Regions from separate parts of the Streptomyces vilmorinianum genome, predicted to be linked through region 1. Evidence: riboswitches for the same ligand, from Rfam matches in the RefSeq annotation. Region 1 holds a riboswitch; each other region holds the start of a gene.

Region 1 (7,594 bases):
TGGGCCTCCCCGGCGAGTGGGGTCTCGCCCGCTACCCGCACACCACGGCCCATCTGGCCCCCGGCGCGACCCTGCTCCTGTACAGCGACGGCCTGATCGAGAAGCCGGGCGAGGACATCGACCACGGTCTGGGCCGTCTGGCCGCCGCCTTCGCGGACGGCCCTTCCGACCTGGAGGAACTCGCCGACCACATCCTCGCCACCCTCGCCACCGGCCCCCACGCGGAGGACGACGCGGCGCTGCTGATGCTGCGCCGCGACGGGGGCGCGGCGCGGGCGTAGGTCAGTACGGCTGGTTCGCGCGCAGCCAGACGTCGAGGGCGGCGAAGTCGGCGTCGGTGAGGCCGCGCCGGGGATCGACGCGGAGCAGGAGGGCACGTCCGGGGTGGTGGGCGGCGACCCAGGTCCGGTCGGCGTCGCCGATCTCGTCGTCCACCCAGGCGAAGGGCCGCCCGGCGGCCCGTTCGACGAGCGCGCGGGTCTTCCAGTGGAGCCGGCCCGCCGGGTCCTCGTCCGGGGCATCGGGCCAGTCCACCACGGGCAGCGGCGGCAGACCGAGCCGCGGCGCGACGCACGCGTTCGCGTCCGCCATCCACGTCGTCGCCCACACCAGCTCGCAGGGCAGCGCCGACAGGCGAGGCCCGTGGGCGGGGTCGATCCTGGCCAGCAGCGGGTTCGACGCGCCTTCCTCCCCCTCGCCCCGGCGCGCGTACGTCCGGTACGTCCCCGGTGGGGCGCCGAACGGGATGAGCGGGCCGTCGATGTCGAGGAACAGCAGGGGGCGCTGCGCGGAGCCGGTCATGGATGCACGGTACCGGGATCTCCATTGGTTCGATCGTGCACCAATCGGACCCTCACCCTGACCATCAACTCCCCTGTGTCCCTCGTAAGTTCACCCAAGAATTACTGCACGGCCGTATACCTTTGGGCGCCCCTCCCCCATCCTGTCCTCGATGTGCCGCAGGGGCACGCGGTGACACGAGAGGCGGGGCATGACTCCCATCAGCCGCAGAGGATTCGTCGGCATCGGGGCAGGGCTGGTGGCCGGCGCGGCCCTCCCCCCGGGCACGGCATCGGCCACCGCCGCGGCGGCCACCGGCACCATCACCGACGTCGGGCACGTGGTGATCCTCATGCAGGAGAACCGCAGCTTCGACCACTACTTCGGCCGCCTGCGCGGTGTCCGCGGCTTCGGCGACCGCGCCGCGGGCAACCTCCCGGGCGGCTGGGGTACGTTCAACCAGCCCAACTGGGGCGGCCGCCAGTACCCGTGGAAGCTGAGTGCCACCCCGCCCGCGGGCGGCGTCGACGGCGAGACCCTGGCCCAGTGCAACGGCGACCTTCCGCACAGCTGGACCTCGCAGCACGCGGCCTGGAACAAGGGCCGGATGGACAACTGGGTCACCGGCGTCGGCAACACCCGTACGCTCGGCTATCTCGACCGCGGCGACATCCCGTTCCACTACGCCCTCGCCGACAACTACACCGTCTGCGACGCGTACTTCTGCTCGGCGCTCAGCGCCACAGGCCCCAACCGCACCTTCCTGTGGAGCGGAAGGATCGACGCCTCCAGCAAGGACGGCGGCGAGGAGTCCGGGCTCACCTGGGAGACGTACGCGGAGGCGCTGCAGCGGGCCGGCGTGAGCTGGAAGGTCTACCAGAACGCGCAGGACAACTACGGCGACAACGGCCTCGCGTACTTCAGGAAGTTCACCGACGCACGGCCCGGTGACCCGCTGTACGACCGGGGCATGGGATCGGTGCCCAAGGTCACCGGTTCGACGCCCGACGACATCGCGGCCGCGATCCGCGCCGACGTCGTCGCCGGGACGCTGCCGCAGGTCTCGTGGGTCGTGGCCAGCGAGGCCTTCTCCGAGCACCCGTACGCCCCGCCCGGCGACGGCGCGCACTTCGTGGACCTCGTCTACCGCGCGCTGGCGGCGAACCCCGAGGTCTTCGACGCGACGGTCCTCTTCCTCAACTACGACGAGAACGACGGCTTCTTCGACCACGTCCCGCCGCCGGTCGCGCCGCCCGGCACGCCGGGCGAGTATCTCGACGGGGTGCCGATCGGTCTCGGCTTCCGTGTCCCGATGGTGGTCATGTCCCCGTGGACGCGCGGCGGCTGGGTCAGCTCCGAGGTCTTCGACCACACCTCCGTCCTGCGCTTCATGGAGACCTGGACGGCCGCCCTCGGCACCCCCGCCACCTGCCCGAACATCAGCGCGTGGCGACGGAAGGTCACCGGCGACCTGACCGGCGTCTTCGACTTCGCCCGCCCCGTCTACGGTGTTCCCTCCGGCCTCCCCTCCACGGCCGAGGTCATCGGGCAGTCCACCTGCGCCCCGCTGCCCAACCCGGTGCCCCAGGACAACGCCCTGCCCGCGCAGGAGGCCGGCACCCGCCCGGCGCGCGCCGTGCCGTACCAGGTCAACGGCAATCTCGACCGGTTCGAGTTCGGGGCGGCCGGGAAGATCCTCGCCTGGTTCTCGATGACCAACCAGGGCGCCCAGGCGAAGCGGGCCGCCCACTTCGCGATCCACCCGCACCAGTACCGAGACACGGCGGCCTGGCAGTACACCGTCGACCCGGGCGCGACGTCCACGGACTACTTCAACATCGGGACGGGCTCGGGGTCCGGCAAGTACGACATCTCGATGATGGGCCCCAACCGCTTCCTGCGCCGCTTCATCGGCGACGCCTCCAAGGCGGGGAAGGCCATCGAGGTCGCGGCCCGCTTCGCGACCGAGCCGGGCACCGGGAAGACGGCCCTCTACTTCACGATGACCAACACCTCCGCCTCGCCGGTGACCTTCACCATCCGGTCGAACGCCTACCGCACGGACGGGCCGTGGACGTACACGGTCGCGGCGAACTCCTCCCGCGAGGACTTCTTCAACGCGGTGGCCTACCACAACGGCTGGTACGACTTCACGGTCCTCGCCGACATCGACGGCACGTGGTCGCGCCGCTACACCGGCCACATCGAGACGGGCGCCCCGAGCGTCACGGGCTGACGTACACCCACGTACCGACCAAAAGGGATACAAGTGGCCTTTTCAGCTCCTTGTATCCCTTTTATCGGCGCAGCGGAATTTCCCGGAATGACCGATTTTCTCGCCGGGTGAGATGAATCACGCCGCAGGGTGACGGCGCCCTCCCGCCGCGCCCCTCCCCTTGCGCCTCAAGGAAGTTCGGCGCACTCGGCGCCGCGCGAAAATCCCCCGGGAATTACCCACGGACTCGGCATCTTGTTTCGGCCGACATTTCTCGCCTACGGTCACCTCCACTCGGGCGGATCGCCGAATCCTGCCACCGCCCGAAAAGACCGACCATTCACCCGTAGGCAGGAGCGGGGGACCCACTTTTCGCCGGTCCGGATTCCCGGAGCGGCTCGGGGTGAAGTCGCATGCGTGCGGCCGGGCATCTCCAGCCCGAACCCGACAGCTCACCCCGCAGGCGCCGGAGAGGAATCTGTCATGCCCGCACACGGTAAGCACCGGCGCCCCAAGCGACGTCCCCTCAGCCGCGGTATCGCCCTGGCCGGTACAGGTGGCGCCGCACTGGCGCTCCCCCTGGTCGCCACGGCCGGCACCGCGCACGCCACGCCCCACAAGGCTCCCGAGATCGCGACCGTCGAGAAGACCGCCGCCGGCGTCTCGGCGAAGATCGCGGAATCGGTGACCGTCGCACCGAATTCCGCTCCCAAGACCTACACGGTCACCCGGGGCGACTCCCTTTCCTTGATCGCTCACGAGCAAGGTGTGCGGGGTGGCTGGAAGGCCTTGTACCAGGCCAATCGCAGCGCTGTCGGTGACAATCCGTCACTTATCCATCCCGGACTCGAACTGACGCTTCGCGGGAAATCCGCCACCGCTCCGAAGCCGAAGTCCTCGACCACCAAGCGCACCGACGCCACGGACCGCGCGGACCGCTCGCAGCAGCGGAGCGTCCCGGCCACCCAGAAGGCCCCGGCGAAGGCCGCCCCGGCCGCCGCCGCTCCGGCCGCCGCCGCCAAGAGCTACGCCAACAACCTCGACGGCTGGATCCGGGAGTCGCTGGACGTCATGGCGAAGTACGGCATTCCCGGTACGTACGACGGGATCCACCGCAACATCATGCGCGAGTCCTCCGGCAACCCGCAGGCCATCAACCTCTGGGACTCCAACGCCGCGAAGGGCACCCCCTCCAAGGGCCTCCTGCAGGTGATCGAGCCGACCTTCCTCGCCTATCACGTGCCCGGCACCTCGATGGACCTCTTCGACCCGGTCGCCAACATCACCGCCGCGTGCAACTACGCCGCGGACCGCTACGGCTCCATCGACAACGTCAACGGGCCGTACTGACCCTCGGCGGGCATCGACGCAGGCTGAAGGCCCCGGCCCTGGCCCCTTGCGGGCCGGGGCCGGGGCCTTCGCCGTCGCGCCCCAAGCGGTATGGGGTATTCCGTCCCATGGTGCGATCGTGGCGGGCAGGATGGGCGCCTGATGATCCGCGGCCGGGGAGCGCGGATCCCGTCCCAGGGGGGAACAGCGATGAAGAGAGCCCTTGCCGTGTCCGCGGCGGCCGCCGCACTCGCCGGTCTGCTGACGGCGGCCGGTCCCGCCGCGGCCGAGTCCGCGGCCGAGACCGCGGCCGGGACCGCCGCCGACCTCGCGCCCGGCACCGAAGCCTGCGCGTCGGGCCCGCGGGCCCTGCCCTCGCTCCCGCCCGCCGGCGGCAGCTTCACCACCGAGGGCGTGCACGATCTGGGACCGCGCGGCCTCGCCGTGGGTGCCAGCGGGAGCCTGCCCGTGTACTGGACGGGTGAGCGGCTCCATCGGGTGCCGATGCCCGAGGGGTATGACGAGGGGGTCGTCCGAGCCGTCAACCGGCAAGGTCTCATGGCCGGTTGGGTGAGCCGGCGGTCGGACCGCGCGACCGCTCTGTTCACCTACCGCCCGGGGGCGACCTCGGTGCGGCTGCTCGCCGAGGGCGGGGCGCCGGGCGCGTACGACGTCGATGTGAACGACGCCGGGATCGTCGCGGCCGTGGACGCCGACGGGACGGCGAAGCAGTGGCGGGGCGGACAGGTGGCGCGCACGCTGCCGCTGCCGCCGGACGCCGGTCCGGGCACGAGCGTGAAGCGGATCACCGGGATCAACACGCGCGGAGACGTGATCGGCGCGGCCGAGCAGTCGTACGACGGTCCCGACGGCTTCACCTGGAGTTCCTTCCCGGTCCTGTGGCCGGCGGACGGCGGCCCGGCACGCGCCCTGCCCGTCGCCCGCGCGGAGTGGCTGGTCCACAACCTCGCGGAGGGCATCGACGACGCGGGCCGGGTGACGGGGTACGTCTCGGTCACCGACCGGTTCGACCCGGACCACAAGCCGTGGGTCTGGGCGCCCCCGTACGAGGACCACGGCTCCTCCCCCGGCGTCCTCGCCGGTCGCCAGGAGGGCACGTTCGAGGCGATCAGCCCCACGACCGGTGTCTCGGTCGGGGCCGCCATGACGCACGCGGAGGACACCCCGGTCCCGCCGTACCAGGCGCAGTTGTGGCCGGGACACGGCCCGCTCCTCGCCCTCCCCTCGCTCACGGCCGATCGCGACGCCCGGGCCCGCGCGGTCTTCGACGACGACCGGGTCGGCGGTGTCGCCGTGGACGCGTCGTGGGTCGCCCACCCGGTGATCTGGACGTGCGCGAGCCGCCAGGCGTACGTGCCGTAGCCGTCAGAAGTGGTCGGTGAACCAGGCCGCGGCGTGTTCGCCGACCTGTTCCAGCGTGCCGGGCTCCTCGAAGAGGTGACTGGCGCCCGGGACGATCACCAGCTGGCTTTCGCAGCGGAGCTGACGCTGGGCCTGTTCGTTGAGGTCGATGACGAGGGTGTCGAGGCTCCCCACGAGGAGGAGTGTGGGGGCACGCACCTCGGCCAGGCGTGGTCCGGCCAGGTCGGGGCGGCCGCCGCGGGAGACCACCGCGGCCACGGTGGAGGAGGGGTCCGCCGCGGCCCACAGGGCGGCCGCCGCCCCCGTACTGGCGCCGAAGTAGCCGGTCCGCAGCCCCTCCAGGCCGGTCCGGGCGCCGAGCCACGCCGTCGCCTGGGCCAGCCGGCCGGCCAGGAGTTCGGTGTCGAACACATTGGCCCGGTCGAAGGCCTCGTCCTCGGTGAGCAGGTCGAAGAGCAGGGTGCCCAGTCCGGCCCTGTTCAGGTCGTCCGCCACGGCCCGGTTGCGCGGACTGTGCCGGCTGCTGCCGCTGCCGTGGGCGAACAGAACGACGCCCGCGGCGCCCTCGGGCACCACCAGCCGGCCCGCGACCCGCACGTCGCCGACCGGGATGCGCACCTCTGCGTCCTGCGCGGCGGTGCTGTTCCCGCTGTGGCCGCGCTCCAGGCAGGCGACGACCTCCTCGTCCGAGGTCTGTGAGAAGTCCTGGTAGAACTGGCCGATCGCGTAGAAGAACTCCGGTTCGTGGACGCTGACCGTCTCGTCCGCCTCCCCGCCGAGCCGCTCCGGCCAGCCGAGCGGCGCGACCGGAACCGCGAGCACGATCCGTGCGGCCCCCTGGGCGCGGACGACCCGGCAGGCGGCCAGCGCGGTGGCGCCCGTCGCCAGGCCGTCGTCGACGACCACGGCCGTCCGGCCGTCGAGCCGGGCCGGCTCCTTCGTCCCGCGGTAGCGCTCGGACCGCTGCCGCAGCACGGCGCGTTCCCGTTCCTCGACGGTCGCGAGGTCGCGGTCGGAGACACCCGTCTCGGCCAGGACGTGGTCGTTGAGGACCCTCACATCGCCCTCGCCGATGGCGCCCATGGCCAGCTCCGGCTGGAAGGGCACGCCGAGCTTGCGTACGAGACAGACGTCCAGGGGAGCCCCGAGTGCGTCGGCAACCTGTTCGGCGACCGGCACGCCGCCGCGTGGAAGTCCCAGGACCACGACGTCACGGTCCTTGAGATGGCCCAGGCGGGCAGCGAGTTGCCGTCCGGCGTCCGTGCGATCGGTGAAGTACATGTCCCGTTCGTCTCCCTGCTCCGAAGCAGTGCGCGCCGGCCGGTCCGCGCCGTGTCCCGCTAGGCGGGGCGGGCGACGAGGCTTCCGTCCTCGTCGAGGGCGACCTGCGCGCCGTAGGGCCGGCTGGTCCGGCCGAGAACGTCGTGGAGCCACCGCGCATCCCGGCCGGAGGCGTGCTCCAGCCGCATGCGCCGGGCCTGCAGGGGAATGATGCGCACCTCCTGGAGTCCGCCGTCCTCGGGCCTCACCGAGGCGAGGTGGAGCAGGCGCAGATCGTCGCGGTACTGCTCGTAGCCGGTGATGCCCTCGTAGTCGTTGATCAGGTCGCCACAGCCGTGGAGGACGAGTTTTCCCCGGTACACCTCCAGGGGCCGGGGGTGGTGCGAGGAGTGGCCGTGCACGATGTCGACGCCGCCCTCGATCAGCGCGTGCGCGAGCTCGACCTCGGCGCGTGAGAGCGCGTAGCCCCAGTTCGAACCCCAGTGGATCGACACCACGACGATGTCGCCGGGGTTCTTGGCGTCCCGTACCCGGCCGGCGAGCTGGGTGGCGGCGGTGTCGGCCGGCGCGGCGGCGAAGTGGACTCCGCCGCGCCGCGCGGTGGCG
Region 2 (7,594 bases), 800 kb from region 1:
GACCCGTACTCCAAGCTGCTCGAGGAGCGGATCGTCTTCCTCGGCACGCCGATCGACGAGACCTCGGCCAACGACGTCATCGCCCAGTTCCTGCACCTGGAGTACGCCGATCCGGACCGGGACATCTCGCTCTACATCAACTCCCCCGGCGGTTCGATCAGCGCGATGTCCGCGATCTACGACACGATGCAGGTCGTCACCTGTGACGTGGAGACCACCTGCCTCGGCCAGGCGGCGTCGACCGCCGCCGTGCTCCTCGCGGCCGGGGCGCCCGGCAAGCGGCTCGCGCTGCCCGGGGCCCGGGTGGTCCTTCAGCAACCCACGACCGACGAGCCGTTGCAGGGGCAGCCCAGCGATCTCGACATCCAGGCACGGGAGTTGCTCCGACTGCGCGCGATGCTGGCCGGGATGCTGGTCACCCACACCGGGCAGAACCGCGAGCGGATCGAGGCCGACATCGACCGGCTCACCGTCCTCGACGCGCCGGCCGCCGCCGCGTACGGCCTGGTGGATCACGTGATCCAGAACCGCGGGGCGTCCGGCGGCGCCGGGGCACGGTGAGCCGGAGATGGTTCCCGAGCTGCCGCCACTGCCCGCTCTGACGCGCGCCGAGGGCGAGTTCATCGACGCCTACCTCGAAGTCGTCGATCTCCTCGGCCGGATCAATCCATCCAGGACATCGCATACCTATGGGGCGCTGCGCGCGGCACAGGCCCTGGTGGGGCGCGCGACCGCGCTGCGCGACGCGCTGACGGTGATGCATATGCGGGGCGAGAGCGAGGTCCACGCGGAGACATTGGCCCGTGCGCTGCGCGTGTTGGACGGGGAGCGCCGCGCGGGGCGGGTCACCGTGCCCGACACACGCGCGAGTTGACATTTCCGCGTGTCGTGTCGACGTCCACTCGGGCCAGAGAAGCGGCAGAAACCCTCCCTCGTTCGGCGTAGTCGACGAATCGACTTATGTGCGGGGTGAGTTGCGCAACAGGTGTACACATCTGGCGGAATCGGACGTTCCACCCCTGGTGCGGGGCTCGTCGGCCAAACCTCCGACGATCACGAAACATGCCTGTCCACCCGAATGGATCAGTCGTGAGGAGCCTCACATAACGCCGTTTCGGCTCGGATTTCGCCCCGGGTGTGGGTCAAGATCCCTCACGACGACAAGCCCCCGCCACCGCGGCGGGGCGGTCCGGGCGGACGCCGAGTCCTGCCGCTGTCCCGGATGTCTGGTCGACAGGAGTGGATCGGCAGGAGTGGAGGACCCAATCAGTACGGGACGACCGAGCAGTGGGGCCGTTCCTCGGGGTGAAGCCGCAGCCGCGGCCGGGCAACTTCGCCAGTCCGAACCCGACAGGTCATCCTTCACAGGCGGCTGACGAAGGGTTGCGCATGACTGCGCAGATTCATGTCCCGTCCCTGCTGTCCCGGGCCGGAGCCGTCTCGGCTCTCACCCTCGCCGCCGTCGGCGGCACGATGCTGGCGCCAGGCGCCGCACCGGAGGCCCAGGCCGCGACCGCGTACGCCGGCAAGGCGCTGGACATCGCGGCATCGAAGAAGGGATCGCCCTACAAGTACGGAGCGGCCGGCCCGACCCGGTTCGACTGCTCGGGGCTCACGCTCTACTCGTACAAGAAGGCGGGCAAGTCGCTGCCCCGTACCGCGCAGCAGCAGTACAACCAGACCCGGCACATCGCGGCTTCCGGCCGGCAGAAGGGGGACCTGGTCTTCTTCCACTCCGGTGGGAGGGTCTATCACGTGGGCATCTACGCCGGGAACAACAAGATCTGGCACTCGCCCAAGAGCGGTTCCTGGGTGAAGCTCGACAAGATCTGGTCGTCCAAGGTGTATTACGGCAGGGTCCGATGATCCGCTGACCGATGCCCTGCCGGGCGGGGGTGCGGTGGCGCCGCCGCAGCTTCGCCCGGCGGCGTCGCCTCAACTCCCGGCGAGCGGAGCCGAGAGCAGCGAAAGCCCCAGGGCGGCGAGCGCGCCACCCGTCACCCCCTGCACGGTCCGGGCCGTCCGCGGCCGCCGCAGCCAGTGACCGAGCCGGTCCACCAGGAGCGCCACCAGCGGGAACCACAGCAGGGCGAGGACGACGACGATCGACGCGAGCAGCAGCGTACGTGGCAGGACGGCCGCGCCGTCCGGCACGAACTGCGGCAGCAGGCTCAGAAACAGCACGGGGGCCTTGGGGTTCAGGACGTTGGTCAGGAACCCCTGGCGCAGCGCCCGTCCGGCGACCCGCTCCCCCGCCCGCGTATCCGCCCGCGTATCCGCCCGCGTATCCGCCCGCGCATCCGCCTGCGCTCCGCCGCTCGCCCGCAGCGCACCGCCCAGCGCCCGCACGCCGAGGTAGAGGACGTACGCGCCACCGGCGATCTGCAGGGCCCGGTAGAGCACCGGTACGGCGATCAGCACCGCGGCGAGCCCCGCCACCGCCAGCGCGGTGTGCACCACGAGCCCGCCCGCCACACCGACGCCACAGGCCACTCCGGCCCGGCGCGAGGCGAGAGCACTGCGGACGACGACGGTGAAGTCCGCGCCCGGCATGGCCACCATGCCCGCCGCGACTCCGATGAAGGCGATCAGCTGTCCGTCCATGAGCCCAGCGTGCCCGCCGCGAGCCTTTAGGGTGTAGACACAATCTTCTGGGTCTGCCCAAAGGAATCCTTTATGCAGGATCTGGTGAGGCTCGCGGCGCTGGTGGCGGTGGCCGAGGACGGCTCGATCACCCGTGCCGCCGCCCGGCTCGGCTACACCCCGCCCGCGCTCTCCCAGCAGCTCGCCAAACTGGAGCGGGAGGCGGGCACCCCGCTGCTCGTCCGCCACCACCGCGGCACGCGCCTGACGGCTGCGGGCGAACTGCTCGTCACCCGGGCGCGCCGGGTCCTGGCCGAGATGGAGCGGGCCCGCCACGAGCTGGCGCAGCTCGCCGGCCTCTCCGGCGGGCGCCTTCGGGTCGGCACCTTCACCACCGTGGGCATCCATCTGCTGCCGCCGGTCCTGAGCGCGTTCCGCCGGGCCCACCCGGACGTGGAGTTGACGGTCGCCGAGTACGAGCCACCGGGCGGGGTCCATGCCGTGGCGTCGGGCGAGGTCGATCTGGCGCTCACCCATGCCTACGAACCGGCGGAACCGGCCCCGCTGCCGCCGGGGGTCGAGCTGGAGCCCCTGCTGGTCGAGGAGTTGGTGCTGGTCACGGCCCCGGGCCATCAGCTGGCGGAGGCTTCGGGCCGCCTGCCGATCGCGGAGCTCGCCGGCCGGCCGCTGATCAGCAGCGCCCCGGACCATCCGCCGCGGCGGGGCGTGGAGGGCGCGCTCGCCCGGGCCGGCGCGACCGCGTCGGTGGTCTGCCGTACGCCGGGCTACGCCCTGGTGTGCGCGCTGGTCAGCGCGGGGCTCGGGGTGGCGGTGGTGCCGGAGATGGTCGCCTCGATGGCGGTGTCGCCCCTGGGCGTACGGGCGTTGGAGCCGACGTCGTTCCGTCGCACGATCTCGGTGGCGCACCGCGGCGAGGAGTCGGGCCCGGCGGCGCGGTCTCTGCGGGCGCTGCTGCGCGGCGGATTCGGGAGGGTGCCCCCAGGCCGCCAGGCGCCCTAGGAGCTGTCCGGCCGATCACGTGGTGACGGCCATCGCCCCGCAGGAGAAGCCGACGCCGTAGGACAGGAGAAGGGCCCCGCGTTCGCGTCCTCGATCACCGCCTACTGGGCCGGGCGCGCCCAGCAGGGCGTTCCCGAGCTGCGCCGGTACCGGGAGCAGGCCCTGGAAGTGGGACGGCGTGGGAGGCCTACCGTCGCGGGTAGCCACACTCTGACCTCGCCCTGCTGTTCGGTATCGACCGCTCCACCGTCACCCGGGCGGCCGTCCGCCACGGGGCAGAGGTGACTCCCAGCGCAACCGGCCCGGCCCCACCCAGCCTCACGCTCGCCCCGTCACATGGCTCACCCCGCCCCGTGGCTCACTTCAGCACCAACAGCACCGCCAGAGCGACGAGGAGGGAGTCGATCCGGTCGAGGAGGCCGCCGGAGCCGGGCAGCCACCGGCCGGCGTCCTTGGCACGGGCGCCCCGCTTGACCATCGACTCCAGCAGGTCCCCGAGCGGGCCGCCGACCGCCACGGCCACCGCCGTCTGCCACGTCAGGGAGGACAGCACGGCCAGCGTGAGGAGACCGGCCGCGGCCCCGGCCAGCGTGCCGCTCCACCGCTTGGCGGGCGACAGCGGGGAGAGCCGGGGTCCGCCGAGACGGCGACCGGCCGCGTACGCGACGATGTCGGCGATCGACACGGCCACGAACAGCACGAGGCCGAGGGCGCCGGACGATACGAGGCCGGCCAGAGCGCCCAGCCACACGAGCCCCAGCAGGCCCGCCCCCAGGCGGCGGAGTCCGTGCTCCGCGTCGCCCGAGAGCAACGGCACCCCAGCGATCGCAAGCGCCCCGGCCGCTGCCACCCGGAGCACCTCCCCGGGGGCCAGCCAGGCGGTCAGGACGAGTCCGACGATCGCCGCGCCCAGCACCGCCCGGTCCACCGGCCCCAGCCGGAGCAGCCCGCCGAACTCCGCCACCGCGACCACGCCGACCACGGCCGCGAGCACCGCGATCCCCGGTGGACCCAGCCAGAACGCGGATGTCACCAGGGGCACTCCGAGCGCCCACACGCACCAGCGGACCATCAGCTCACGGCGCCGGGTCGCCGCCACCGCGACGCCCCCGACCGCCAGTGCCCCGCCGAGGTACGGCACGAGACCGGCGACCGTCGTCACCGGGAAGCCCGCCCCGGCGCGCCCGACACCACTGCGGCCGGCGCGCGCAGCGCGTCCAGGGCGCTCCGGCACGCCGCCACGATCCGCGCGTTCTCCGCCGTGTCGCGGACGGCGATCCGGACGGTCCGCCCCTCGTACGCCGGGGACATCGGCGACAGGTCACGCAGGAACACGTCGTGCCGCCGGCACTCGCGCACCAGCCGCGCCGCGCTCGGTCCGTCCGGCGGCAGGGTCACCGTGAGGAAGTTCGCCACCCCCTCGTCGACCGAGGAGAACCCGTCCAGCTCCGAGAGGTCGTACGCCAGTCCCCGGCGCAGCACATGGGTGCGGGCCCAGCGCTCCGCGTAGTACGCGGGGTCGCGCAGCGCGTTCACGGCAGCCAGCTGGGCCGGCAGGCTCACGGGCCACGGCGGCGTCCAGCGCCGCAGCTCCCCGGCCGTCTCCGGACCGGCCACCAGGTACGCCGCCCGCATCCCCGACAGCGCGTACATCTTCGACAGCGAGGTGCAGACCACGACCCGGGAATCGGCCGAGGCGAGCCCGGCAAGCGAGTCCGCCGGATCGACGTACGCGAGGTACGCCTCGTCGATCCACCACCGGGTCCGCACGGGCGAGGCCTCGATCACCGCGCGCAGCGCGCCGGCCGGGGCGTGGCGGCCGGTCGGGTTGTTCGGGTTGACCACCACCACGAGGTCGTACCGTCCGTCGCCGGTCGCGGCGGCGAGCCGGGCCGGGTCGAGCAGCCAGCCGTCCTCCCGGCGCAGCTGGAGCCGGTCGACCCGGCAGCCGATCACCCGCTCGGTGACATGGGCGTACTCCCCGTAGCCCGGATCGAGCAGGAGCACCCGGCTCCCCGGCGTCAGCCACCGGCCGAACGCCCGGAAGATCAGATCGGACGAGCCCGCCCCGACGACCAGCGACTCCACCGGCAGCCCCCGGACCCCGGCGATCTCCGCGAGCAGTCCCTCCGCGCCAGTCGGCGGCGAGGTCCGGGCCGCCCACCCCGGATCCTCCGAAAGGACCGCGCGGACCCCTGGGGACGGCGGGAACCAGGCGTCCAGCACATCCGCCGCGACCACCTCGTGACGGCGGGTCAGGGTCCGGAAGTCGGTGCCGATCGCCGAGAAGAACGCCCCGCCGTGCTCACAGCCGTCCGCACGCGGCGCGAAGGGCATGTCGAGCCGCCAGTCGAGGCCCGTCCGCAGCCTCTCCAGGGTCCGGCCGTGGCGCTCCGCGACCGTCCTCGTCAGCTCGGCCACGGAGCCGCTGAGGACCTCGAACGAGACCGCGCCCGAGCGGACCGTGCGCCCCACCGGCCGCAGCCCGGCGGCGAGGTACATGTCGAGCAGCTCCGTGCGTCCCATCGCCACCACCCGGCGGCCGCCCCGCGCCGCGACCCAGCGCAGCGCCGCGTACATGAGGAGCGGCGCCGCCGCGGTGGACCGCCAGTGCTCCTCGACGGTCAGGACGCGGATCTCGAACGGCGCCTCCTCGGTCAGGACCGGCAGCTCCTCGCGCGTCAGGTACTTGTCGAGGGAGTAGCGGCCGACCCACGGCGGGGTGAGGCTGACGAAGCCGATCCGCGTCTCGCCGCGCGCGGCCACGAGATAGACATTGTCGCCGTCGAGTCCGTCGCTCAGCCTTCCCGACGGATCCACCGGATGCTGGCCCAGCTCCTCCGCGTACACCCGGTGGCGCAGTTCGTGGATCCAGTCGTGATCCCGAGGCGTGGCAGTGCGCAGCTGCAGGGCATGGTCCATGCGTATGTCTCCCTGAGACGGTCCGGCGTTCGCGCCCCAGCATGGAGGAGTCCGGCAGACGGCACCTGAGTACGCGTACTCAGCGGGGGAGTTGGAAGCGGTCCAGGTCAGGGCCGATTCCATGGGCAGGTGCCCAACCACCGGCGTCTGCCGTGCCCTGGCACCGCGGCCCCCGGCCGGGACTTCGAACGGCTGTGGACCACCGCCTGCTTCCACACCCCCGAGGGTCTCGCTGACGAAGCGCGGGCTGCGGGTCTGTCCGTCCGGGCGTTGCTCGCGGTGGAGGGCCCGGCCAAGCTCCTGCCGAACCCTGCCGGACAGATGGTCATCGAGACGGGTCGGGAGCGGGTCCTGGCCGCAGTCCGCCGGGCCGAAGCCGAAGCCGAAGCCGAGCCGAGCCGAGCCGAGCGTGCTGGGTCCGTCGTCCCACATCCTCGTCGTCGCCCGCACCGCCGGCGCCGCGCCCGCCGAGGGGGCGGCGTGACCACGGCACGTACCGGCGAGTTGATCCGCGCCGTGTCCGAATGGATCGACACCTTCCCGGCCAACGAGGGCCGCGATGCCGAGGCGCTGCTGTGGGGGCGGGTCGCGAAGGTCGGTGAGGAGGCCGGCGAGGTGATCGCCGCGCTCGTCGGCGCCACCCGGCCAGAACCCCCGGAAAGGCCCGTCGCACACGCTTCAGGACGTCGAGCGGGAACTCCTCGACACCGCCATGACCGCACTCGCAGCTGTCGCCCACCTCCACGCCCTCGACCCGCAACCCGCAACCGCCCGACGTGCTCGCGCTCTTCGACGACCACGTCCTGGCGGTCGCCCGCCGCGCCGGGCTCGCCTGAACACACCACTGCCCCGTCGGAACTCCCTGCCGGGGCAGTGTGCCGCTCGCTCCCTACGGCCGCCCGACCGACATGTACGTGAAGCCGAGCTCCCGCATCCGGGCCGGGTCCAGCAGGTTCCGTCCGTCGAAGAGCACCGGCCGCCGCATCGCCTCGGCCGCGTGCGCCCAGTCGACGTCGTGCAGCTGCGGCCACTCCGTGACCACCACCGCTGCGTCCGCACCGTCCAGCGC
Region 3 (7,594 bases), 920 kb from region 1:
GCATGGACGTGCTGCTCCAGGAGCCGGACGCGCAGGTGCTGATCGTCGCCGTCGGCGTGATGGCCGAGGTCTGCCTCCAGACCGCCGACCTGCTCTCCGGCCGCGGCATCCGCTGCACCGTCGTCGACCCCCGCTGGGTCAAGCCCGTCGACGAGGCCCTCGCCCCGCTCGCCGAGCGGCACCGGCTCGTGGCCGTCGTCGAGGACAACAGCCGAACGGGCGGTGTCGGCGCGACCGTCGGGCAGGCGCTGCGCGATGCCGGCGCCGACGTACCGCTGCGCACCTTCGGCATCCCCGAGCAGTTCCTCGCACACGCCAAGCGCGGCGAGGTGCTCGCCGATCTCGGTCTCACCCCGGTGGAGATCGCCGGGCACATCAGCGCGGCACTGACCCGGAAGAAGGGGCAATGAGCAAGGAGTTCGACCTCGCGGCGCTGCTCGCCGAACGCGGCGCCGACCGCTACGAGCTGCACACCCGGTACCTCAACCACCAGCTCCCGCGCATGCTGCACACCATCGGCTTCGACAAGGTCTACGAGCGGGCCGAGGGCGCCCACTTCTGGGACTCCGACGGCGGCGACTACCTCGACATGCTGGCCGGCTTCGGCGTCATGGGGCTCGGCCGGCACCACCCCGTGGTCCGCAAGGCCCTCCACGACGTCCTGGACGCCTCACTCGCCGACCTCACCCGCTTCGACTGCCCGCCGCTGCCCGGGCTGCTCGCCGAGAAGCTGCTCGCCCACAGCCCGCACCTCGACCGGGTCTTCTTCGGCAACAGCGGTACGGAGGCGGTGGAGACCGCGCTGAAGTTCGCCCGGTACGCCACCGGGAAGCCGAGGATCCTCTACTGCTCCCACGCCTTCCACGGCCTGACCACCGGTTCTCTGTCGGTCAACGGAGAGAAGGGCTTCCGGGACGGCTTCGCCCCGCTGCTGCCCGACACCGCGATCGAGCTGGGCGACCTCGACGCCCTGGAGCGGGAGCTGAGCAAGGGCGACGTGGCCGCGTTCGTCGTCGAGCCCATCCAGGGCAAGGGGGTGCACGAGGCCCCGCCCGGCTTCCTGCGCGCCGCCCAGGAGGTGCTGCACCGGCGCGGCGCCCTGCTGATCGCCGACGAGGTGCAGACGGGGCTCGGCAGGACCGGCGACTTCTACGCGTACCAGCACGAGGACGGTGTCGAGCCGGACCTGGTCTGCGTCGCCAAGGCCCTCTCCGGCGGGTACGTGCCCGTCGGCGCCACGCTCGGCAAGGACTGGATCTTCAAGAAGGTCTACTCGTCCATGGACCGGGTCCTCGTCCACTCGGCGAGCTTCGGCTCGAACGCACAGGCCATGGCCGCCGGGCTCGCCGTGCTCTCGGTCATGGAGACCGAGGGGACGGTGGCGCACGTGCGGCGGGTGGGCGAGCTGCTCTCCTCGCGCCTGAAGGAGCTCGTCCCGCGCTACGAGCTGCTCAAGGAGATCCGCGGACGAGGGCTGATGATCGGGATCGAGTTCGGGCGCCCGTCCTCGCTGGGGCTGCGCAGCCGGTGGACGATGCTGCAGGCCGCCCGCAAGGGGCTCTTCGCGCAGATGGTCGTGGTGCCGCTGCTCCAGCGGCACCGGATCCTGACGCAGGTGTCGGGGGACCATCTGGAGGTGATCAAGCTGATCCCGCCGCTGATCATCGACGAGACGGACGTGGACCGCTTCGTGACCGCGTTCACGGCCGTGATGGACGACGCTCACGGCGGTGGCGGACTGATGTGGGACTTCGGAAAGACGCTGGTCAAGCAGGCGGTGGCGCAGCGCTGACCCCTGGCGCGGTGGGAATTTTGCCTCTGGGGCAAGAAACTTGCCCCAGAGGAAAGATCCTGGCGGAATGGAGGCATGGACCACCTCCCCGGGGAGCAGTCCCCGGATCCCGCCGCACCGGACGCTCTGCCCGACGTCGCTCCGCAGCTGCGCGGTCTGCGCCGCCGCCGCGGGCTGACGCTGGAGGCCGCCGCCCAGCGCGCCGGTCTCTCCCCGGCCCATCTCTCCCGGCTCGAGACGGGCCGCCGGCAGCCCTCGCTGCCCATGCTGCTCGCCCTCGCCCGTATCTACGGTACGACCGTCTCGGAGCTACTGGGCGAGGTTCCGCCCGAACGTGATCCGATCGTCCGGGCCGGCCGGTCGGAGCCCGTGGAGGCCGACGGCTGGATCTACCACCAGGCGGGCGGACCCGGCCGTGCCCTGCAGGCGCTGCGCGTCCACGTGCCGTACGCCACCCGGGCCGACATCGTGCGCGTCCATCCCGGCGAGGAGTGGCTCCATGTCCTCGAAGGCCAGGTGCGCCTCGCGCTCGGCGACGCCGTGCACGTACTGGATCCGGGGGACAGCGCGCACTTCGACTCGCTCACCCCGCACCGCATCGGCGCCGCCACCCGCGGCGGGGCCGAGCTGCTCTTCGTCCACACGCTGATGCAGAGCCCCGCCGCCGAGCTGTGCCTCGGCGACGGGACCCCGCATCTGCGCTGAGCCCTTCGAAAGGGGCCGACATGTCCGACAAATCCGTACCGGTCACTGGCGAGGAACGCGGGGGCGGCACGTTCCCCCGCGGGCTCGTGATCCGGCTCTTCGCCTATCTGGTGGCCGGCCACCTCTTCGCGGGCTTCCTCTATCTGCTGTTCATGCTGGGCGGGCAGAACCAGTAGCGGGACAGGGGGAGGCGAGACAGGGAGAGGCGAGACAGGGAGAGGCGGGGCAGGGAGAGGCGGGGCAGGGGGCGGGACTAGGCCTCGGTGACGAGGCGCTCGCGCAGCCGCTCCCGCGTCTCGGGGGCGAGCTTCAGGCCGTCCGAGAAGTAGCGCTCGGTCGTCCCCCAGGTCTGCTCCAGCGTCTCGAACGCCGCCCGCAGATACTCCGCGCGCGCGTCGAAGAGCGGGCCCAGCAGCTCCATCACCTCGGGCGACATGGCGTCCGCGGCGGTGGAGCTGCGGCGCACCTTGTAGCGACGGTGCGGATCGTTCGACTTCAGATAGTCGGCCTCGATCGCCTCGCGCTCGACGCCCACCGCGAGCAGCGAAATGGCGATGGAGAGGCCCGCCCGGTCCTTGCCGGCCGCGCAGTGCATCAGCGCGGGCATGCTGTCCTCGGCCATCGCGTGCAGGATGCGGCTGTGCTCCGCTGTCCGCTCGACCATCATCTTCCGGTATGAATCGGACATTCGGGCAGCCGCCTTGCCGTCGCCGAGGATCTCGCGCAGCTGCTCCAGGGCGCCCGTGCTGACGAGCTTCCAGAACTCCTTGCCGTCGGCCGGGTCGTTGAGCGGGATGTTCACGTTCCGTACGCCGGGAAGCTCGACATCAGGACCCTCCACCTTCCGGTCCGCCGCGTTGCGGAAGTCGAAGACGGTGTGCAACCCGAGGGTGGAGAGGAACGCCGCGTCCTCCTCGGTGGCGTGCGCGAGGTGACCGCTGCGGAAGAGGCGCCCGAACCGCACCGACCCGCCGTCCACGGTCGGCAGGCCGCCCACGTCCCGGAAGTTGCGCACTCCGGTGAGCTCGGGTTCGGTCGACGGGACCTGCGGCAGCTGCTGCGTCACGAGTGCTCCTGAAGGTTGACGGATCGAGATCGGTTCCCGGGGCAATCATCCCGGGTGCGCCTCTTCCCGCCCACCCCGGGTACAAGAATGGGTGTTCTGTCCGAATTGAGCTCTTCGATATAACGCGCCCTGGTTGCAGGGGAGATGGCCCTCGGTGCGTGAGCAGGGTCATAAAGGTGACGGACCGTGCCTGATCGTCTCGGGTAATCCCCGTACGAGAAAAGGAGATCGAGGTCCCGTCATCCACGGAGGGTGACCGGAATTCGGTGCGAATATCACGTCCCGGATTGATCCATGAAATCGACGGCTTGTTCGCGCCGACCCCGCTCGTCTACGGTCACCGTCAATCCGGTCGGACCGCCGAATCCTGCCACCGCCCGGAATTCGCACCCACCCACGTGCGGCAGGAGCGGGGGACCCAGGTAGTACGCCGATCCTTCAGGTCAGGACGGCTCGGGGTGAAGCCGCGTGAGAACGCGGCCGGACATCTCCAGTCCGAACCCGACAGCTCACCTCGCAGGCGACGGAGAGGAATTCGCCATGCCCGCGAAGGGTAAGCACCGCCGTCCCAAGGTCAACCCGATCACACGCGGATTCGTCGCCGCCGGTACGGGTGGCGCCGTCGTCGCCCTGCCGCTTCTCGGTGCGACCGGAGCCCACGCCGCCGACAAGGCCGCCCCGGCTGCCGTGACGCCCGAGCAGGCCGTCGCCGCCATTGCCGCCGCCGCCCCGGCGAAGGCCCCGGCCGCCGCGCCCGCCGCCGCCAAGCCGAAGACGTACCGCGTCGTCCCCGGCGACTACCTGTCCAAGATCGCCCAGGAGCACCACCTCGCCGGCGGCTGGAAGAAGCTCTACGAGGACAACCGGCAGGTCGTCGGCGAGAACCCCTCGCTGATCTTCCCCGGCATGAAGCTCACCCTCGGCGCCAAGTCGACGGCCAAGGCCACGCCCAAGGCCGCCGCCCCGAAGGCCACCACGAAGGCCGCCCCCAAGGCCGCCCCCAAGGCCGAGAAGCCGTCCTCCGCCTCGGGTGAGTCGCGCAGCTCGCGCTCCACCGAGCGCAGCACGGTGGAGTCGACCCAGGCCGCCCCCGCCGCCCCCGCGCAGAGCGTGTCCTCCGGCTGGGTCGCCCCGGTCGGCGGCGGCGTCTCCACCCCGTACCGCGCCTCCGGCTCGATGTGGTCCTCCGGCTACCACACCGGTGTCGACTTCATCGCCTCCTCGGGCACCTCGGTCAAGGCCGTCGGCGCGGGCACCGTGCACTCCGCCGGCTGGAGCGGCGCCTACGGCAACGAGGTCGTCATCCAGCACGCCGACGGCACGTACTCGCAGTACGCGCACCTCTCCTCCCTCTCCGTCTCCGCCGGCCAGACCGTCTCCGGCGGCCAGCAGATCGGCCTGTCCGGCTCGACCGGCAACTCCAGTGGTCCGCACCTGCACTTCGAGATCCGCACCGGACCGAGCTACGGCTCGGACATCGACCCGCTGGCCTACCTGCGCCAGCACGGTGTCGGCATCTGACGCACACCCAGCACCCGACGGGCCCGGCACCTCTGTGCCGGGCCCGTCGCGTGTCCGGAGTATTCCGGCTTGGCGGAATCTTGACCGGTGGCGTATCTCACCCGGCGTCAACCCCTCCTTACGGTCGCGTAGGTCACACCTGTAAGGGAAGGATGTGCTCCCGTGGCAGACGATTCGAGATCAACAGACATGAACGTATTCGGGTCGTACGCGGCGATCGGTGACAGCTTCACCGAGGGTGTGGGAGATCCCGGGCCCGACGGGAAGTACGTCGGCTGGGCGGACCGCTTCGCGGTTCTGCTCGCCGACCAGCTGCCGGAGCACGACGCATTCCGTTACGCCAACCTGGCCGTACGCGGCCGCCTCCTCGACCAGATCGTGGAGGAGCAGGTCCCCAGGGCGAAGGAGCTCGCCCCGGACCTGGTGAGCTTCTGCGCGGGGGGCAACGACATCATCCGCCCCGGCACCGACCCCGACGACGTCGCCGAGCGTTTCGAGCGCGCCGTGGCCGAGCTGACCTCCGCCGTCGGCACGGTCATGGTGACGACCGGCTTCGACACCCGGGACGTACCCGTGCTGCGCCATCTGCGCGGCAAGATCGCCACCTACACGGCCCATGTCCGGGCCATCGCCGACCGCTACGACTGCCCGGTCCTGGACCTGTGGTCGCTCAAGTCCGTGCAGGACAGGCGGGCTTGGGACGACGACCGGCTGCACCTGTCTCCCGAGGGCCACACCCGGGTCGCGCTGCGCGCCGCCCAGGTCCTCGGCATGGAGGTACCGGCCGACCCGGACCAGCCCTGGCCGCCGCTGCCGCCCCGGGGCACGCTGGAGGTGCGCCGCGACGACATCCACTGGGCCAAGGAGTACCTCGTCCCGTGGATCGGCCGGCGGCTGCGGGGCGAGAGCTCGGGGGACCACGTGGAGGCCAAGCGCCCGGACCTCATGCCCCTCTGATCACCGACGGGCTCCGTTCGGGGATCCGCTCCAGGACACCGCCGGCGAACACGTCGTACAGCGGCAGCGTCTCCAGGTGGACGTAGCCGATGTGGCAGTCGCAGACGGCGAGGGGGCAGGCGCGCGGGCGCAGGGCGGCGCGGTACGAACCGTCGTAGAGATTGCCCAGCTCGGCCTTCACGAAGTGACAGCGCCGCCTCTTGGGAATGAGCATCGCCCGCGAAGCCGACCGGTGGAGGGGAGAGAAACGGGCGTCGGCAACGGGAAAGGTGAACGCGCGTTCTCGTGTTCGCTGGTTGTGGTGCCCTTGTCCTGATGCGGGGACGGATGTGCGTCTGTCGTGCGTACGGTCTCGTTGTGGGGGCCGGGGCGAGCGACCGGGCGTGAGAGGGAGGGGGTGTTGTCGTGTCGGTGGCGGGGGAGGGCGGGCATGCCCGGTACACGTACCGGCTCCGTGTGTCGTCGACGGCCCGTACGGAGCTCCTGGCGGAGTGGGACCGCTGCCGGTGGATCTGGAACGAGTGTGTGGCCCGGTCTAAGAAGGCCCTCGCCGAGAACGAGAACTGTGGTCCCGCCCGGCTGGACAGGATGCTGACCGGGGCCCGCGCTGTGACGCGGTGGCTGGCCGAGGGCTCGTCGGTGCCGCAGCAGCAGGTCATCCGCGACTTCGCCAAGTCCCGTGTCAAGGCGTTGAAGGACATCAAGGACCGCCTGCCCGTGCGGCGGCGTGCGGGGATGCCCCGGTTCAAGAAGAAGCGTGAGGCCGACCCGACCCTGAACTACACCCGGCGCGGCTTCCGGTTGAAGGAAGGGCGCCTGCACCTGGCCGGGAATATCGTGCTGACGGTGGTGTGGTCGAGGGACCTGCCGGCCGAGCCCTCCAGCGTGCGTTTGTACTGCGACAGCGTCGGTCACTGGTACGCGAGCTTTGTCGCGCCTGCCGAGGTGCAGCCTCTGCCGGAGACGGGTCGGGTGATCGGAATCGACTGGGGTGTGAAGGAGACCGCGACCACCACCAGCGACGCCTACGATCTCCCGCACGCCGGACACGGCAAGCGAGGGCAGGCTGAGCTGACCCGGTACGACCGGATGATGGCCCGCCGTAAGCCCGCCAGGGGGCAAGCTGCGTCGAAGGGCTACCGCGAAGCGAAGAAGTGGCGGGCGAAGAGCTACGCGAAGATCGCGCGCCAGCGCCAGGACACCGGGCGCAAGTGGGCCAAGAACGTCGTGACCGACCACGACGTCATCGCCGTCGAGGACTTCAGGCCGAAGTTCCTTGCCAGGACGTCGATGGCCCGCAAGGCAGCCGACGCCGCGATCGGCGCCACCAAGAAGGCCCTGACTGAGATGGGCCGCAAGCACGGGCGGGATGTGCGTCTGGTGCATCCCGCGCACACCACTATGGACTGCGCAGCCTGTGGAGCGAGAACCAAGCACGCGCTGCCGCTGTCGGAACGTACCTACACCTGCACCGCGTGCGGAGTCGTCTCCCCAAGAGACAAGAACTCCGCCCGTGTGATGCTCGTCCGGGCAGGTCTCAACCCGGCTGGTGC
Region 4 (7,594 bases), 3.6 Mb from region 1:
CGGGGGTGCGGGCGCAGGCGGTGCTGCGGGACGGGACGCTGGTGGACGACTTCCTGATCCGCGAGGCGCCGAGGACGGTGCACGTCCTGAACGCGCCGAGCCCGGCGGCGACGGCATCGCTCCCCATCGGCCGCGAGGTGGCCCGAAGGGCCCTGGCCCTGTTGTAGCCCCCACCCCCGCAACTCTGCCCGGGGGGCTGGCGGGGGCTTGCTGCCCCGGGGCTGCGCCCCGGGCCCCGCCGGGCGTCGGGGGCCTTCCCCCTGCGGGCCCCGCAGGGGCTCGGGGGGACGCCGTAGAATCGGGGCATTGTGTCTGAGTCTCGAGAAACCGCCACGCAGCCCGCCCGGCGCGGAAGCCGGATGTTCGCCGCCGGGGAAGGGCCCCTGCCCGATCCCGCCGGGTCGCACCACGAGCGGCGGATCCGCAGTTTCCAGCCGCGTCGCAGCCGCGTCACCGCCGGTCAGGCCGAGGCCATGCTCAAGCGGTGGCCCGACTGGGGCCTGGACATCGACGGCAAGCGGATCCTCGATCTGAACGAGATGTTCGGCGGTCTGCCCGTCGTCCTGGAGATCGGCTTCGGCATGGGCGAGGCCACGGCCCAGATGGCCGCCGCCGACGCCGGCACCGGCATCCTAGCCGTCGACGTACACACCCCCGGCCAGGGCAATCTCCTCGGTCTCGCCGACCGGAACGGCCTCGAGAACGTCCGGGTCGCCAACGGCGACGCGATCATCCTGCTCCGCGAGATGCTCGCCTCCGACGCCCTCGACGGCTGCCGCGTCTACTTCCCGGACCCCTGGCCCAAGAAGCGCCACCACAAGCGGCGCCTCATCCAGCCCGAGTTCCTCACCCTCCTCGCGACCCGGATGAAGCCCGGTGCCGTCCTGCACTGCGCCACGGACTGGGAGGAGTACGCCGAGCAGATGCTCGAGGTGCTCTCCGCGCACCCCGACTTCGAGAACACCCAGGCCGACGGCGGCTACGCGCCCCGCCCGGCCTTCCGCCCCCTCACCCGCTTCGAGGGGCAGGGTCTCGACAAGGGCCACCTCGTGCACGACCTGCTTTTCCACAGGAAGTAGAACTCCCTCGCGGGGTGTCAGTCCTCCTCGTTAGGGTCGCTGACGTGTCGAACGTGTCGAACGACGTCCCCGTCCCGGCCCGGGACACCGAGGAGCCGGCCTTCGCGGGCGTCCCGGACCGCGCCCATTGGCGCTACCGGCCTCGTCGCGCCTTCTGGCGCAGCAAGGTGGTCCGGGCCGTCGCCGTGATCACGCTGCTCGCGCTCTGCGCGCTGGTGATCCTCGCGCTGGTACGGGAGCAGACCGGCACCGAGGGCTTCCTCGTCGGACTGGGCCTTGCCGTCCTGCCCGTCCCGCTGCTGATGGCCGCGTTCCGCTGGCTCGACCGCGTCGAGCCGGGCCCCTGGCGGAATCTGATCTTCGCCTTCGCCTGGGGCGCCTTCGCCGCCGCGCTCGTCGCGATCCTCGCCAACTCCTTCGCGGTCCGCTGGATCGCGACCGCCACCGCCGACCCGGCTTCCGCCGACACCCTCGGCGCCACCGTCGTCGCGCCCGTCGTCGAGGAGAGCGCGAAGGCGGCGGCGGTTCTCCTGCTCTTCCTCTTCCGCAGACGGGACTTCACCGGCCTGGTCGACGGAGTCGTCGTCGCCGGTTTCACCGCCACCGGCTTCGCCTTCACCGAGAACATCCTCTACCTCGGCAACGCCTTCGGCGAGGACCAGGAGTTCGGCTCGTCCGGTCTCGGCTCCGTGACCGCCGGCACCTTCTTCGTACGCATCGTGATGTCGCCGTTCGCGCATCCGCTCTTCACCGTGCTCACCGGCCTCGGCTTCGGCTTCGCCGCGCTCGCCGCCCGCCGCGCGCGGGTCCGGCGGATCCTGTTCCCCGTGGCCGGACTCGTCCTCGCCATGGGCATGCACGCCCTGTGGAACGGCTCGACGACCTTCGGCCCGCTCGGCTTCATCGCCGTGTACGGGCTGTTCATGGTGCCCGCCTTCGGCCTGCTGACCTGGCTGGCGATATGGAGCCGGCAGCGGGAACTGCGCACGATATCCGGGCAGCTCCCGGCGTACGCGGCGGCCGGCTGGCTCTCGCCCGCCGAACCGCTCGCGCTCTCCTCGATGCGGGCCCGCTCGATGGCCCGCGACTTCGCCGCCCGCACGTACGGGCGGCCGGCCGCCGCGACGGTCGGGGAGTACGAGGCGTTCGCGACGACCCTGGCCTTTCTGCGCCACCGCGCCCAGCGCGGCGCGGCCGGCCCGGACTTCACCGCGCGCGAGCAGGAGCTGCTCCACCATCTCTGGCAGCGCAAGGCGGTCGCCTCGCCCGCGCTGACGTACGCGGCGCGGGCGACCGGCCGGGTGTGGGCGCCGCCGCAGTATCTGGACTACGGCGGCTACAACCCGTACCGCAGCTAGCCGCCGCTAGCCGCCGCTGGACATGCGGCCGCGGTGAGCAGGCCGGTCCGGCAGCCCTGGCGTCGGGGGGGGTGTCGACAGGACTGCCGGAGTCAGGGGTGTGCGCCATGGATCGACTGCGGTCCGGGCCGGGCAGGCCCTGCGGCCATGCCAAGTCGGCCACGCCAAGCCGGGCCACTGCGGGCCACGGCGGGCCAAGCCGGGCCAAGCCGGCCCACAGCGGGGGAACTCAGACCGACAGGCCCTTGCCGGCCAGCCAGGCCGCCGGGTCGATGCCGTCGCCGCCCGGGGTGTGGACCTCCAGGTGCAGGTGCGGGCCGGTCACGTTGCCGGTCGCGCCGACGCGGCCGATCGTGTCGCCGGTGCCCACCGTCTGGCCCACGCTCGCCGTCATCGAGGACAGGTGCGCGTACCAGACCTCCGTACCGTCCTCCAGCTCCAGGACGATCCGGTAGCCGTAGGAGCCGGACCAGCCCGCCGACGTGATCGTGCCGCCGTGCACCGCCTTGACCGGGGTGCCGGTGGGCGCCGCGAAGTCGAGGCCGGTGTGGTAGCCGGAGGACCACATGGAGCCGGACTGGCCGTACGTCGAGGTGAGGGTGTACGAGGAGGTGGGCAGCGCGTAGCTCGCGGCGAGCTTGGCCAGGCGCTCGGCCTCGGCCTTCGCCGCGGCCTCCTCCTCGGCCTTCCGCTTCGCCTCGGCCGCCGCCTGCTCGGCCGCTTCCGCCTGGGCCGCAGCCTCGGCCGCGGCCTTCTCGGCGGCCGCCTTCTCCGCCGCGGCCTTCTCGGCGGCGTCGGCGGAGGCCTGCTGCTGCTCGGCCTGCTGGAGAATGCGGGCGCGCAGCGCCTCGCCGGCGTCGGCGGTGGCCGCCGACGCGGAGTCGCCGTCGGACTTCCCGGCCGCGTCGGCCGGAAGCGTGAGCGAGGCGGTGAGCGGCTGCAGGTTGTTGGTCCCGGAGCCCGTGCCGTTCGCGTCCTCGTCCTCGCCCGAGATGAGCTCGCCGACGCCCGGCAGTTCGGAGGCGTCCGGAAGGTTGAGGTCGGGGAGGGAGATCGAGACCGGGGGCTTGTCCTTGGCGGTGGCCATGCCTCCCGCGCCGACGGCCGCGATGACACCGACACCGAGGACGGTGGAGGAGCGGGCGAAGCCCGAGCGCTGCTTCACGACCCGGTGGCGGCCACCGGAACGGGCCTGCTGGCGAAGGGAGTCCTCGGTGGGGTTCCACTCACCCCACGCCGTCGCGTCGTCATCCGTCCCGGCGGCGCCCGAAGCACCGAACGCGTTGAACCCGTCGAAAGTACCTTCGGCGGCAGGGGTGTTGGACGCCACGGAGGCGTACTCCTTTCCTTCCTTCTCGCCTACCGGGTTAGCTGACGGGTTCGGAGCAGGAAGGTCTCCTACGGGCGCTGTCGCACAGGTGCGAAAGTGCCCGATTCACCCCAAGTAGTGGTTCCCCGGTTCCTTTTCAGGATTCGGCGCGTGCGCACGGTGCCGTCTCTTGCGACGGCTGGGACGACCGCGCTGCGTTATCGAACGTTAATAGACACGAGGGCCCGATTCCAAGCTGTTCCCGTTGATCATTCGCAAAATTGCGCCACTACAGCCCGATTTGATCCCGCTTCAGTACAGACCTTTCCATCCCTCCAGAACTGACGGCGGATCAATTGTTATCGGAGCGGTATACCTCCACTACAGATGGTGACGATGGCTACGGCACCACGGGCATCGTCCGGCGCCGCGGCGGCTGCCCCGCCGCCGGCCGGCTCACCGCGAGCAGCGCCATGTCGTCCGTCGAACCCCCGCCCGTGTACCGGCGGACGTCGTCGACGAGCGCGTCGAGGAGCTCCTCGGGCCCGGGGAAGATCCGCCCCGAGAGCCGCTCGCCGGGATCGTAGAAGGTGCCCTCGGCGTCGCGCGCCTCGGAGAGCCCGTCGGTGTAGAGGAGCAGCGTGGCGCCCGGCGGGTACGGCGTCTCGTCGGCCCGGTCCGGCCACGCGGCCAGCTCGCCCATGCCGAGCGGCAGCGCCGGCTCGCTCGGCTCCAGGAGCTCCAGGCCCCCGTCCGCGTACAGCAGCAGCGGCTCGGGGTGGCCGCGGTTGACCACCCGTACGAGCCCGTCGCCGCGCGGGATCTCGGCCAGGACGGCGGTGGTGAACCCCTCGAAGGCGTCCAGGCCGTCGCGGCGGGTCCCCTCCCGGGCGAGCGCCCGCTCCAGCCGCTGCGCGACGGCCTCCAGCGTCGACTCCTGCTCGGCCGCCTCCCGGAACGCGCCGAGGACGACGGCGGCGGCCTCGACCGCGTCGAGCCCCTTGCCCCGGACGTCGCCGACCACGAGCCGTACCCCGTACGGCGTGTCCTGGACGGCGAACAGGTCGCCGCCGATGAACGCGTCCGCCTGCGCGGCCTCGTAGCGGGCCGCGACCTGCAGCCCGCCGATCCGCTCGGCGGGCGTGGGCAGGACCGCCTTCTGGGCGGCCTCCGCGATCACCCGGGCCGAGGCGAGCCGCTCGCCGCTGCGCTGGACGACCCGGTTGATGAGGAGGGCGAGGGCGGAGACGGTGACGACGGTGAGCGTCTCGGTGAGGGCCGGGACCTCGGTGACGGTGTCGTTGTAGATGTGCAGCCCGACACCGGCGAGGACGGCGGCGATGCCCGTCAGCAGGGTCGTCAGCGTCGAGAAGAACGGGGCGGCGATGAGCGGCGCGGCGGAGAAGAGCGGGGCCGCCGTGTAGGTGGGCGGGGTGGAGAGGTCGAAGACGACACCGCCGGCGATGACGAGCGGGGGCAGGGCACGGATGAACCGGCGGGCCCGCTCGGCGCGCGGGCCCGGCCGCCCGTTCCCGTTCCCATTCCCGCTTCCGGTCCCGTTCCCCTTGTCGCCGCCCGCCGCTCGCCGCCCCTGCCCCTGCCCCACGAGTGCTCTCCTGCCCGGTCCGTACACGGCGACGGACCGTACCGCGCCCTCCCCAGGGTGAAGGGAGCCGCGCCGCGAGGCGACCTTCGCTCGGCCGAGTGGGTGACGCGCGCGGTGGGCCGCCCCGCGCGCCCCTCAGCCCCGCGCGCCCGCGCCCGTATCCCTCGCCGTGCCCGCGCCCAGCCGGCCGCCCCGCCCCAGCGCGCCCACCGCCGCCGCGCAGCCGAGGCCGACCCCGCACAGGACCAGCCACGGCGCCGCCGACCACCCCGTCACGTCGAGCAGCACGCCCGTCCCCAGGTTCCCTAGCGTGATCCCGACCCCGCACACGGTGTTGTAGAGCCCGTAGTGCGTGGCCACCCACCGCCCGCCCGAGAGGGCGACGACGGTGTCCATCTCGTACGGGTAGAGCACCGCGTTCGCGACCGCCAGGGCCGCCGCGCACAGCAGCAGACCCACGAGCCCGGGCACCCCCACCGGCAGCAGGAACGCCGCGCCCATCAGCCCGAGGCCGAGGACCAGACACCGCTCGCGCGTGAGCCGCGCCCGGCACCAGGCCGTGATCCGCAGCTGCCCGGCCAGCGCCACGAGCGCGGAGACCACGAACAGCGCGGTCGTCGCCGCCGTGCCGTCCGCCGCCAGCGGGAGCGCCAGATAGACCTGGAAGGACAGGACGTACGAGCCGGTCATCGCCAACGAGAAGAGCCAGAAGGTGCGGTTGGCGAGCACGGTACGGAACTGGCCCCGCTCCTCGGTCGACTCGGAGGCTTCGGAGGCTTCGGAGGCCTTCTCCCGTAGCCGTACCGGCAGATGCCGCAGCTGTACGAGCGTCAGCGCGGCGAACAGCACCGCCGCCACCACGCACGTCAGCCGGAACGACACCCCGGTCAGCGCCACCCCCACCAGCGGCCCGAGCAGGATCCCCGCCTGGTAGTACGTGTTGAAGAGCGCGAACGCCTCCACGCGCCGCTCCTCCCCCGCCTCCGCCGCGAGATACGCCCGCACGGCCGGGTTGAACAGCGCCCCCGCGAGCCCCGTCGCCAGGGACGCGGCGATCAGCATCGGCAGCGACTGGGCGAAGGCGAGCGCCCCGAAGCCGACCGTCCGCAGCGCGCAGCCGGCCACGATCAGCGGCTTGAAGCCGAGCCGGTCGGCCAGCGCCCCGCCCACCAGGAACATGCCCTGCTGGGAGAGGTTCCGGGCGCCGAGGACGAGCCCGACCGCCCAGGCCGCCATCCCCAGACCGTCGGCGAGATGCGCGGCGAGGTACGGCATCAGCATGTAGAAGCCGAGGTTGATGGTCAGCTGGTTGAGGAAGAGCAGCCGTACCGCCGGTTCGAAGCTACGGCTCTGGCGCCAGATCCCGCCCTTGGCGGAGGCCTTCGCGGAGGCCTTGGCGGAGGCCTCGGTCCGCGCGCTCATCGGACCCGCTCGAGCACGCGGCGGGTCCAGCCGTCGACCGCGCCGCCGCTCTCGTACGCCGCCGGCTCCTCGCGTACCGGAGCGTCGAGCAGCCCGTGCGCCGCGCAGAACTCGTCGCTGAAGACGGAGTCGAAGTACCGCTGCGGGCCGTCCGGGAAGACCGCCGCGATCCGCGTCCCGCGCGGCCGGGTACGGGCCAGCCACCCCGCGACCAGCGCGACCGCGCCCACGCTCCAGCCTCCGGTGGCGAACTGACGCGACGCCAGGCGCCGGGCCGACCGGACCGCGTCCGCCGGCCCCACCCAGTGGATCTCGTCGAAGGCGCCGTGGTCGACGTTGCCGGGGTGGATCGAGGAGCCGAGCCCGCGCATCAGCCGTTCGCCGGCCGGGAGGCCGAAGACGGTGGACGCCACGGAGTCCACGCCGACGAGCTCCAGGGCGGGGCTCGACGTGGCGCGCAGGGCGCGGGCGATGCCCGCCGAGTGCCCGCCCGTCCCCACCGCGCAGACGAGGACGTCGATCCTGTCGAGTTGCCCGGAGAGTTCGGCGGCGAGCCCGCCGTACGCCGCGGGGTTGTCGGGGTTGCCGTACTGGTTCGGCCACCAGGCTCCGTCGAGGCCGGTGAGCAGCTCCGCGACCCGGTCCATCCGGGCCTGCTGCCAGCCGCCCTGCGGGCTCGGCTCGGGCACGACGTGGACCTGGGCGCCGTGGGCGACGAGCATCCGCTCGACGATCGGTTCGAGGCCCGGGTCGGTGACGACGTGGACGGGGTGCCCGTGCAGGACCCCGGCGAGCGCCAGGCCGAGGCCGAGGGTGCCCG

Evidence for each region. Region 1 has a riboswitch for cyclic di-AMP ahead of FDM97_RS17795 (transglycosylase SLT domain-containing protein). Riboswitches for the same ligand answer to the same signal wherever they lie in the genome.
Region 2: another riboswitch for cyclic di-AMP. It lies ahead of FDM97_RS13935 (C40 family peptidase); the one in region 1 lies ahead of FDM97_RS17795 (transglycosylase SLT domain-containing protein).
Region 3: another riboswitch for cyclic di-AMP. It lies ahead of FDM97_RS21955 (M23 family metallopeptidase); the one in region 1 lies ahead of FDM97_RS17795 (transglycosylase SLT domain-containing protein).
Region 4: another riboswitch for cyclic di-AMP. It lies ahead of FDM97_RS34470 (M23 family metallopeptidase); the one in region 1 lies ahead of FDM97_RS17795 (transglycosylase SLT domain-containing protein).

What each region holds. Positions count from the first base shown of each region.
Region 1 covers NZ_CP040244.1:3,769,314-3,776,907, reverse strand. The annotation lists gene FDM97_RS17810 (SpoIIE family protein phosphatase) at 1-281, shown strand, start outside; gene FDM97_RS17805 (HAD domain-containing protein) at 283-801, opposite strand; gene FDM97_RS17800 (phosphocholine-specific phospholipase C) at 992-3,016, shown strand; cyclic di-AMP (ydaO/yuaA leader) riboswitch at 3,319-3,476, shown strand; gene FDM97_RS17795 (transglycosylase SLT domain-containing protein) at 3,479-4,345, shown strand; gene FDM97_RS17790 (hypothetical protein) at 4,535-5,707, shown strand; gene FDM97_RS17785 (phosphoribosyltransferase family protein) at 5,711-6,988, opposite strand; gene FDM97_RS17780 (CapA family protein) at 7,048-7,594, opposite strand, start outside.
Region 2 covers NZ_CP040244.1:2,965,262-2,972,855, reverse strand. The annotation lists gene FDM97_RS13945 (ClpP family protease) at 1-561, shown strand, start outside; gene FDM97_RS13940 (hypothetical protein) at 569-874, shown strand; cyclic di-AMP (ydaO/yuaA leader) riboswitch at 1,214-1,386, shown strand; gene FDM97_RS13935 (C40 family peptidase) at 1,390-1,866, shown strand; gene FDM97_RS13930 (LysE family translocator) at 1,936-2,604, opposite strand; gene FDM97_RS13925 (LysR family transcriptional regulator) at 2,677-3,603, shown strand; gene FDM97_RS13920 (phosphatidate cytidylyltransferase) at 3,962-4,765, opposite strand; gene FDM97_RS13915 (pyridoxal phosphate-dependent aminotransferase) at 4,762-6,525, opposite strand; gene FDM97_RS13910 (UDP-glucose dehydrogenase family protein) at 7,415-7,594, opposite strand, start outside.
Region 3 covers NZ_CP040244.1:4,686,077-4,693,670, reverse strand. The annotation lists gene dxs (1-deoxy-D-xylulose-5-phosphate synthase) at 1-410, shown strand, start outside; gene FDM97_RS21970 (aspartate aminotransferase family protein) at 407-1,792, shown strand; gene FDM97_RS21965 (helix-turn-helix domain-containing protein) at 1,868-2,497, shown strand; gene FDM97_RS35955 (DUF6126 family protein) at 2,518-2,673, shown strand; gene FDM97_RS21960 (tyrosine-protein phosphatase) at 2,751-3,563, opposite strand; cyclic di-AMP (ydaO/yuaA leader) riboswitch at 3,945-4,101, shown strand; gene FDM97_RS21955 (M23 family metallopeptidase) at 4,104-5,084, shown strand; gene FDM97_RS21950 (SGNH/GDSL hydrolase family protein) at 5,247-6,041, shown strand; partial or broken gene FDM97_RS21945 (STM4011 family radical SAM protein) at 6,028-6,237, opposite strand; gene FDM97_RS21940 (RNA-guided endonuclease InsQ/TnpB family protein) at 6,447-7,594, shown strand, end outside.
Region 4 covers NZ_CP040244.1:7,408,453-7,416,046, forward strand. The annotation lists gene lhgO (L-2-hydroxyglutarate oxidase) at 1-167, shown strand, start outside; gene trmB (tRNA (guanosine(46)-N7)-methyltransferase TrmB) at 360-1,079, shown strand; gene FDM97_RS34465 (PrsW family intramembrane metalloprotease) at 1,124-2,437, shown strand; gene FDM97_RS34470 (M23 family metallopeptidase) at 2,667-3,767, opposite strand; cyclic di-AMP (ydaO/yuaA leader) riboswitch at 3,779-3,926, opposite strand; gene FDM97_RS34475 (PP2C family protein-serine/threonine phosphatase) at 4,147-5,352, opposite strand; gene FDM97_RS34480 (MFS transporter) at 5,488-6,774, opposite strand; gene FDM97_RS34485 (PLP-dependent cysteine synthase family protein) at 6,771-7,594, opposite strand, start outside.